Regions from separate parts of the Marinobacter sp. ANT_B65 genome, predicted to be linked through region 3. Evidence: predicted binding sites of a transcription regulator. Region 3 holds the regulator's gene; each other region holds the start of a gene.

Region 1 (3,238 bases), 1.0 Mb from region 3:
TAAAGGCTTCATACTCCTGTAGCGTAATATCCGCTTTCATCGCATCTCATCAGTTCTTAATGAATAACCGGGCATTTGGAAAGCTCAGTTCTGGTCAACAATTTCCATGATTCGTTCAGCAAGTTCATCAGGGCTGAATTTTGCCATAAAATCGTCTGCACCGACTTTCTGCACCATCGCTTTATTGAATACGCCGCTCAATGAGGTATGGAGCATAACAAACAGATCAGCAAGGGCGGGGTCACTCTTGATCCGGGTAACCAGTGTATAGCCATCCATTTCAGGCATTTCCACATCGGAAATCAGCAGTGAAAGATGGTCCGTTGCTTTCGAACCATCGCTGGTAATTTCTTTCAGGTATTCAAGCGCCTGTTTACCATCATTCCGGGTTATCACTTCCATACCAATAGCAGTAAGACAGCGTTCCATCTGCCGCCGTGCTACAGCTGAATCATCAGCAACCAGGACCGGGAAATGGCCAGGAACCCTGTCAGCACTCTTGTTTATAATTGCTTCTGTTACATCTTCCCGGAGAGGAGAAACCTCTGAAAGAATCTTCTCTACATCTATGATTTCAGCCAGTTTATCATCAATTTTCGTAACAGCCGTAAGATAAATATCCCGACCTGTCCCCTTGGGAGGAGGAAGAATATCCTCCCAGTTCATGTTCATGATTCTGTCTACGCCGGTAACCAGAAAACCCTGTGTCTTGCGGTTGTACTCGGTAATGATCACAAAGCTCGATGCCAGATCTTCCTGAGGAATTCCCGGCAGGCCGATAGCCATACCCAGATCAATAACAGGAATAGTCTCGCCACGAGTATGAGCCACACCACGCACAACCGGGAGACTGTTCGGTATGGAAGACAGTTTCGGGCACTGGAGCACTTCCTTCACTTTAAATACGTTGATGCCATATATCTGGCGCCCCCGCAAACGGAACAATAGGAGCTCAAGGCGATTCTGCCCGACCAGCTGCGTACGCTGGTTAACACTGTCCAATACTCCTGCCATAGCATCCTCTCCCGCGCACACTGAAAACACCGGCATGCATTTTGCTGTTCTTTAGAATGAGTTGTCCGGGTGACAAAATAACGTCATCCCTGAGTGGACCTGCCTGTTTAACGGCCGGAACGCCTCAACCCTTAGGCATTTGAATATGATTTATGCCGTAATACTGACAGCATAGGACAAACCAGGACATATGCGCACCACGCTTTTAGTCTCGCTCTTATTCATGTCGTCCCTGGCCAACTCTGTGTCGGCCAGCACGACTGCGGATGAGATCCATATGGCGACCAGGTCATTTCTTGAGAGCTATGCCAGAACCCAGGCTGAAGATGGGTATCAGGTTAAGTTTGAGGCAGGCAATATCGATAGCAGAATCGCCCTCGCACCTTGCGCAGATCCGCTAAAGGTTGAATTTACGGGTGACCCCTGGAAAAGCGAACATCCTTCGGTACAGGTAGCCTGCAATGGCGACCGGCCCTGGCGCCTGTTTGTAACAACCACTGTTTCAATCAGCGGCCCGGCTCTTGTTGCAGCCCGGCCGCTTGGCCGTGGTGAGCGGATAACGGGCAACATGCTTGAAACCCGCTCTGTGGTCATTAATGCGACCCGCCGCGGAATAATAGCCGACGCCAGCCTTGTAGAAGGAATGGTGGTACGCAGACCGGTCAATGCCGGCTCGGTCCTGACGCCAGACCTTCTTGAGGCGCCGGATGCCGTTGCGCGAGGCGACCATGTTATTATCACCGCCCGCGCCGGCACATTTTCAGTTCGCTCCCGGGGCAAAGCCCTGGCAAGTGCGTCTGTTGGAGAGCAGGTTCTGGTAGAAAACCTCACATCCTCCCGCACCGTAAGGGCGAATGTAACGGCACCGGGGCACGTAGAAGTTCCAATGTAACCTTCCCTGTGGAAGCTGGTGGCAAAGTTTTTCCGCCGGCAAAACTTTGCCACCGGGTAAGCACCGTTACGAACACAGATTTTCAATGTTACATAATGTTAACGAAAAGTGTATATCTGCACCCTAAAGTATAGAGAGATTGAGCCGTTAAGCAGATATAAACCCGAGTCAGCCCACGTATGTGTGGCGCAACTGTAGAGCAGGTAACGATATGTCAGTTGACTTAAATGGAATTGGCCAAGGCCAGGTCAACACCCAAAGAACAACGGCCGACAAGCCCCTGACCAGCAAAAGTGGCGGGCAAACTCCCCCGGAACAGGCTAATGCCCGGCCCCAGAGTGCCCGCGGCGAAAATGTAAACCTGAGTAGCCAGGCCAAGAACCTCAAACAGCTTGAGCAAAAGCTGGGCGATTACCCTGAAATGGATGATGAACGGATTGAAGAGATTCGCTCAGCTCTGGAAAACGGTACCTACAAGATAGATGCAGAGAAGCTGGCCCAGAAAATGCTTGATATGGATAAAAGCATTTTTGGATGAGTAAATCATGGCTGCAATCGACGATCTGAAGAACCTTCTTTCCCTGGATATCCACCAGCTTGAGTCATTGGTGGATATCCTGAAAAAAGAAAAATCCTGCCTTTCAGGCTCCGATGCCAAAGCACTCGAAGCATTAACCCGGGATAAAAATGCCCTTCTTGGAGAAATCCGGGAACGCGCAAAGCAGAAAATTCGCATACTGGTAGCCATGGGATTCCGGCCAGACAGCGGAGAACCTTCCCGTTTTATCCGCAGCGCCGGCCTGACCGATCTTTACGCCCTCTGGCAGCAAGCTGATACAAAGCTTCGTGAGTGCCACACTCTTAACGAAAACAACGGACGCATTGTCAGCCACCTGCAAAAACGCCTGACCCGGCTTTCGGACATTTTCAGAGGCGCCTCCGGGCAACAAAAACTGTATGGCGCCAAGGGCCAGCAAACGACTGTATCCAGCCGCACGGTTCTTGCCAGCGCCTGATGACAGCTACAGATTGACAGCTCAATGCCCTTCGCAGGGGCCATGGCCTTTCCCCTGCGGGGGAGGGCTTCTCAAACAATGACCCAAATCTGTTAAGATCCTGGTCCGATTCAGTCCATGTAATTATTGAGAGCCCTTGCAATGAAAGATCTGGTTAAACCGCTGAGCAGTTCGATCACCGCCCTGATTATGTTTCTCGGCTTATCGTTTTTAACACTCCAGGTTCACGCCCAGACAGACAGTAAGAGCACCGGGGCCGAGCTGCCCAAGGTACGAATTCTTACCAGCGAAGGCGCTATTGAGCTGCAACTCCGCC
Region 2 (3,238 bases), 530 kb from region 3:
GGCTCTCACCATGCGCTCGGTTCTGGAAGCCATGATCATGGCCCATGAAATACAGGGTATTCTGGCATTGGAGAACTCGTTTAACCGGGTTGGGCTGGATCACGTTGTGCTGGTGAAAGTTGCATCCACTGCAGTCACCGCCAAGCTCATGGGCGCGAACCGGGAACAACTGCTTTCTGCGCTTTCTCACGCCTGGGTAGATGGGCAGGCTCTTCGAACCTACCGCCATGCGCCCAATGCCGGTTCCCGTAAATCCTGGGCTGCTGGTGACGCCACCTCTCGGGCCGTTCGTCTTGCAGATATTGCCATGCGCGGAGAAATGGGTATTCCCGGAGTGCTGACGGCTCCCCAGTGGGGCTTTTACGATGTGCTGTTTACAAAAACAAACAGAGATCAGGCGCTCAAACCAGAAGACAAGCGCCAGTTTTTATTGCCTCAGCCGTTTGGTTCCTACGTAATGGAAAATATTCTGTTCAAGATTTCCTTTCCTGCGGAGTTCCATGCTCAGACGGCCGCCGAGGCTGCAGTAACGCTTCATCCTCAGGTTAAAGACCGGCTTGGCGAAATTGACCGGATTGTTATAACCACACATGAGTCTGCCATTCGTATTATTTCCAAGCAGGGCAAGCTTGCGAATGCCGCTGACCGCGATCACTGCCTGCAGTATATGACTGCAGTACCACTTATTTTTGGCAATCTTAACGCAGAGCACTACGAAGACGGCTTTCACGCGGCTCATCCGATAATCGATACGCTGCGGGAAAAGATGGAGGTCGTTGAAGATGAGCGGTATACCCGTGAATATCTGGAGGCTGACAAGCGCTCTATTGCAAATGCTGTCCAGGTGTTCTTTAAGGACGGCTCCAGCACAGATAAAGTTGCGGTGGAGTACCCTATTGGGCACCGCCGGCGCAGAAAAGAGGGTATTCCTCTGTTAAAAGACAAGTTCAGGGAAAATCTTGCCACCCGCTTCGCAGGGCAGAGGTGTCTGGAGATTTTCAACATTTGTAATGATCAGCAGTCGCTTGAATCGGCATACGTTCATGACTTTGTGGAGTTGTTTGTAGTTTAAAAAGAAGGGCGGCTGGAATATCACCCGGTTTAGTGGTTTTGGTGTCAGGATTATTTACAGCATATATATTAGGTGACTTTTAAGTCTATGAATAACAACAGGTAAATATGATGGCATGAATCGTGCTTTTGTTTTTTTCAGTGTCGAGAATATAAACGGCTGAATCTGAACACCAGGGAGTACGATCGTTGAATACAGCAATTAAAGTAGTAGCGGCAGTGGCAGCATTGAGTGTGTCTTCGTTGGTCAGCGCCGTGCCAGTTCTGACTATCAGTGACCAGGGGTATAGTGCCGCCACTGCGGCTGAAGCGGCATTCCTGTCATCGCTCTCCGGCAGTGTAATCACCGAGTCTTTTGACAGAGGCTATGCAGCCGGCGATCAGGCCACGACAATTAACTCGGTTTTTGGCGTTGGTTCCTTCACCAGCGTTACTCCCGGGACGGGCGGCGCCTGTAATAGCGGTAGTTACAGTTGTGCAGATGGTCTTGCTGTTCTGAGTTCGGCAACTTCTCCATTCAACGGTCGTTTTGCATTGTCTTCGCCTCAGTGGCTCGACAGTATGGATGCCAGTGAAATGACAATTTCGCCAACTACCGGGTATAACTCGATAGGCTTTTACATGACGGACCCCAACGATTCCAGTGGTCGTTTTTCCATAGGTGGTCTGGATTTTAGTTTCGGTGATATTTTTGGTAGTTCGCTCGGTAGTGGCAATGTGTTTTATGTCAGTCTGTTCGATGCTGCGGGGCTTGGCGATGTGAGCATCTTCTCCAACGCCAATGGCGATGGATACGGGTTGGATAACGTTACTATCGGCTCTGTTGCCGTACCTGAGCCCGGTACTTTTGCGCTTTTAGGGCTTGGGCTGCTTGGCCTTGGTGCTGCGCGGAAAAGAGCATCGAAATAGTCAGTCAGGACTGGTTCTGATAAAAAAATCCCGGACATGTCCGGGATTTTTTTTTGCCGCTGCGCCTATTTTTTGCGTCCGGGTGAGAGTGGTTTCACGTTGTCAGGCGTGCCAACATTCTGTTTCTGGAGTGGCGGTTCCTCCGGGAAGGCAGTGGCCAGGCGGCTGTCAATTCGCTCCAAGGCTTCCGCCATGCGTACCAGCGCGTTAGCTATCCCGGCCATGTCTCCAGAATGGGCTCCGCTTTGTTCGTGAACGGAGTGTTCCTGCTTCCTGAGTTCGGCTGTTTTGGGTGTGTCCGGCGGAAGCTCGTCTCCCAGCAAATCCTTGCGAATGGATTTGAGGTCATGAGGGTCGATAAACGGACGGTCTTCGGAGTAGGCACACATCATCATGCCATCACATAGCTTGTTGATCAGCCTCGGAATGCCTTTGCTGAGCTTGTGAATTTCGCGAACAGTGTCGCTATCGAACAGTTTGTTACCGCCGTGGCCGGAAACCAGAAGCCGGTAGTCGATATATTCGGCTGTTTCAGCAAGGCTGAGCCCTTCCAGGTGGAAGAACAGCTTTACCCGTTGCGCAAGCTGAGGAATGTCCAGAACCGCCTGTTTCAGCTCAGGCTGGCCCAGCAGGATAACCCGCATGGAGGGCCCTCCCATGCTTTCCATTCCTGCCAGCATGCGAACATCTTCAAGGTTTTCCCGGGTAAGGTTCTGCGCTTCATCAATGGTCAGAACCACCGGAGTACCCGCCGCAGCCATTTTCTCCAGATAATCTGTGATCTGGAATAGCATGGCGACTTTGCTTTCGTCTTCCACCTTCATTCCGGCTTTACGGAGAATCAGGCCAAACAGGTCCCTGGATTCCAGGTTGGTATAGGAAATGTTGAGCAGTTTCAGATTGCCTTCGAGGTTGCGGATGGTTTTCTTCAGAAGCGTCGTTTTGCCAGACCCTATTTCACCGCTGATAACCACAAAGCCTTCCGAGCTCCAGATCGCCGAAGACATGTACACATAAGCACGGGAGTGCTGCTGGCTCATGTAAATAAAATCATCTTCCGGAGTAATGCGGAAGGGGTGTCTGTGGAGACCGAAAAATTCCAGATACATTTACAGTTCCTGTCTCTGACTCAGGCGAGGCGGATCAACTGATCGCTGCGCAGCAGGGTTTTGTCTGGTTCGTAAGCGTTGTAGCTTTCGCTGACGGTTCCGAACCTGAAATCCTCAAGTAATCGCTCAAGGCGATCGTGGCATTTATT
Region 3 (3,238 bases):
TTATGGCGATTCTGGAAACCCGTAAATCCCTCAGCCGCACTGAACGTTTGAGTAAACTCGAACAACTGCTGGAAGAGTTCCACATTACCCATATCCGCGACAGCCTGGGCATGGCACTCTCCGGCGGTGAACGGCGCCGGGTCGAAATTGCCCGCGCCCTGGCAATGGAACCGGCTTTCATCCTTCTGGACGAGCCGTTTGCCGGGGTAGACCCCATTTCCGTAAGTGATATCAAACAGATTATCCGCCACCTCCGGGACAAGGGCATAGGCGTTCTGATCACAGATCACAACGTGCGTGAAACACTGGATATCTGCGAGAACGCTTACATAGTTTCCGGAGGCCACATTATCGCTTCCGGAAACTCCGAAACCATACTTGCCAATCAACAAGTTAAAGAAGTGTATCTTGGAAATGAATTTCGCCTTTAGGGTCTGTTTTCGCTCCGGAGCATGTCCCTTCGATTGTTTTGCTGACCGGGAGCAAGTAAACTCGGCAAAGAACTTGCTAGGGTAATCTATAGGGGCGGCAAGTAGCCGACATACATAGATTTTTTGGCCAATGCAAGAAATTCAGAGCAGGTAAGTGTGACGGATCCTGAGCGATGGTTATGAAAGCCTCATTACAATTAAAGCTGGGTCAGAGCCTGACAATGACGCCCCAGCTGCAACAGGCGATCAGGCTTCTGCAGTTATCAACTCTCGATCTCCAGCAGGAAATCCAGCAAGCCCTGGAATCCAATCCCCTGCTGGAAAATTCGGAAGATGACGAGCAGATTGAATCGCCTTCAGCCGACAGTGATCAGAATCAGGATAGTTCCGCCGTCGAAATGTCCGCTGAAGCGACAGCTGATACACCCACCTCCGACTGGGATGAGAGCGAAACCGGCCCGGACTGGCAGTCTGAAAACGAAATCCCGGATACACTTCCCGACGATCTGCCCGTTGATACCGCATGGGAAGACGTTTATCAGTCGGCCCCTGCCCCCGCTGCACGGAATGATGACGAAAACGACCATGATTTCGAAACCAGAAACTCACCAACCGAAACCCTGAGAGATCATCTGGAGTGGCAGCTCAACCTGACACCTTTGAACGAACGGGATCAGGCCATTGCTCACGCCCTGATGGATGCAGTGGACGAGCGCGGGTACCTCACCAGCCCTGTTGAGGACATCTATGCCGGCCTGACCGACGATACAGATGAGGACCCCCTTGAGATAGATGAAGTAGAAGCCGTTTTACGCCGGCTGCAACACTTCGATCCACCGGGAGTTTTTGCCCGGGATCTTCAGGACTGTCTGCTGATCCAGCTCAACCAGCTACCACCGGAAACTCCCTGGCTTGCCCAGGCACGACTCGTCATCACCCATTACATAAATCTGCTGGGCAACCGTGATTATGCCCAGCTGCTCCGCCGCAGCCGCCTCAAGGAAGAACAGCTGCGTGACGTGCTTACCCTTATCACCGGCCTCAACCCGCGCCCCGGCGACATCATAGACCGGACCGAGCCGGATTATGTCATTCCCGATGTCATCGTTCGCAAGCACAATGGCCGCTGGCGGGTAGAGCTGAATCCTGAAATTGCTCCGCGCATACGCGTAAATGCCAGCTATGCTTCACTAATAAGGCGGGCCGACAGCAGTGCGGATAACACCTATCTTCGCGACCAGCTCCAGGAAGCCAAGTGGTTTATAAAAAGCCTGCAAAGCCGGAACGAAACTCTGCTGAAGGTTGCCACGCGTATTGTTGAGCATCAGCAGGGATTTCTGGATTATGGGGAGGAGGCAATGAAGCCACTGATCCTCTCGGATATTGCCCAGGTTGTGGAAATGCACGAATCCACCATTTCCCGTGTAACCACACAAAAATACATGCATACACCGCGAGGCATCTTTGAACTGAAGTACTTTTTCTCCAGCCACGTCAGTACCGACGAGGGCGGCGAATGTTCCTCAACAGCGATTCGCGCCATGATCAAAAAGTTAATTGCTGCAGAAACACCTAAAAAGCCGTTGAGTGACAGCAAGATTGCAGCCATGCTTGGAGAACAGGGAATCAAGGTTGCGCGACGCACAGTTGCAAAATATCGTGAGGCGATGCACATTCCGCCTTCGAACGAACGCAAGCGTCTGGTCTGAACCAGGCACTGTTTACGGGTTCTCAAGAATTTCGCTGGCGCAATAACAGGTGTCAGCACCCAGGCCGGGCTCCCAGAGCCGGAACGGATAACAACAGGAGACGTCTATGCAACTTAATATTTCAGGCCATCACGTAGAACTGACTCCCGCCCTGAAGGATTATGTGTCTGAAAAGTTTCAGCGACTGGAGCGGCACTTCGACCACATCAGTAACTGCCAGGTGACCCTGGAAGTAGATAAGGTTCGTCAGATAGCGGACGCAACACTCCACGTGGTTGGTGGTGAGATTCACGCAAAGGCGGAAAGTGAGGATATGTACGCAGCTATCGACGGACTCATCGATAAGCTTGACCGGCAGATTCTCAAGCACAAAGAAAAGAGTGTAGACAGGATGCAGGGGAACACCGCCCGCTAGGCGGCTGTTTTCAGGCATGTCATCTCATCAGACTGCGGCGCGGACAACGTGTCGCAGTTTTTTTTAACGGAAGCACGGTCGATTCATGAGCGACACATCCCTGACAATAGACAACATTCTTGCGCCGGAACTGACCCAGTGCAAGGTACCCGCATCAAGTAAAAAGCGGGTTCTGGAGTTCATTGCCGAGCAGATCCGTCAGCACAATGATTCACTCGGCGAGAGCCAGATCTTCAACAATCTGATCGCTCGTGAACGGCTGGGCAGCACCGGAATCGGCCAGGGGATCGCCATCCCCCACTGCCGTCTGGAAGGGCTCGAACATGTAATTGGCGTCCTGATAACGCTGGAAGAAGCCGTCGAGTTTGATGCTATTGACAACCAACCGGTGGATCTCGTGTTTGCACTTGTTGTGCCCAAGGAAGCCACCAGCGAACATCTGGAATTACTGAGCCAGCTCGCAGAGAAATTCAATGAAAGCACATTTTGCGACAGCCTCAGGCAATGTGAGGATGCTCAGACACTTTACCAACGCATGACGGCCGAAAACGGCTGATACCCACTCTGGCAACAGGCTGTTTCACCATGAAGCTGATCATCGTCAGTGGCCGGTCCGGTTCCGGCAAGAGTACAGCTCTTCACGTACTGGAAGACCTGGGATATTACTGCATCGATAACCTGCC

The links. Region 3 encodes sigma-54, which starts transcription at its own class of promoters, with help from an activator protein. Its sites were predicted from a motif close to ANTGGCATNNANNTTGCTNT; they were not measured.
Region 1: a site for sigma-54 is predicted at 1,043-1,062, ahead of flgA (flagellar basal body P-ring formation chaperone FlgA). Genes of this name have one in related genera too.
Region 2: a site for sigma-54 is predicted at 1,182-1,201, ahead of CPA50_RS19625 (PEP-CTERM sorting domain-containing protein). Genes of this name have one in related genera too.

Annotation. Positions count from the first base shown of each region.
Region 1 is NZ_NXGV01000001.1:1,880,624-1,883,861, forward strand. Features, by position in the region: gene CPA50_RS08660 (CheR family methyltransferase) at 1-40, opposite strand, end outside; gene CPA50_RS08665 (chemotaxis protein CheV) at 85-1,014, opposite strand; gene flgA (flagellar basal body P-ring formation chaperone FlgA) at 1,292-1,906, shown strand; gene flgM (flagellar biosynthesis anti-sigma factor FlgM) at 2,118-2,444, shown strand; gene CPA50_RS08680 (flagella synthesis protein FlgN) at 2,452-2,922, shown strand; gene CPA50_RS08685 (peptidylprolyl isomerase) at 3,064-3,238, shown strand, end outside.
Region 2 is NZ_NXGV01000001.1:1,394,627-1,397,864, forward strand. Features, by position in the region: gene prpD (2-methylcitrate dehydratase) at 1-1,072, shown strand, start outside; gene CPA50_RS19625 (PEP-CTERM sorting domain-containing protein) at 1,261-1,980, shown strand; gene CPA50_RS06605 (ExeA family protein) at 2,046-3,089, opposite strand; gene CPA50_RS06610 (XrtA system polysaccharide deacetylase) at 3,110-3,238, opposite strand, start outside.
Region 3 is NZ_NXGV01000001.1:861,538-864,775, reverse strand. Features, by position in the region: gene lptB (LPS export ABC transporter ATP-binding protein) at 1-431, shown strand, start outside; gene CPA50_RS04095 (RNA polymerase factor sigma-54) at 605-2,140, shown strand; gene hpf (ribosome hibernation promoting factor) at 2,247-2,555, shown strand; gene ptsN (PTS IIA-like nitrogen regulatory protein PtsN) at 2,641-3,111, shown strand; gene rapZ (RNase adapter RapZ) at 3,141-3,238, shown strand, end outside.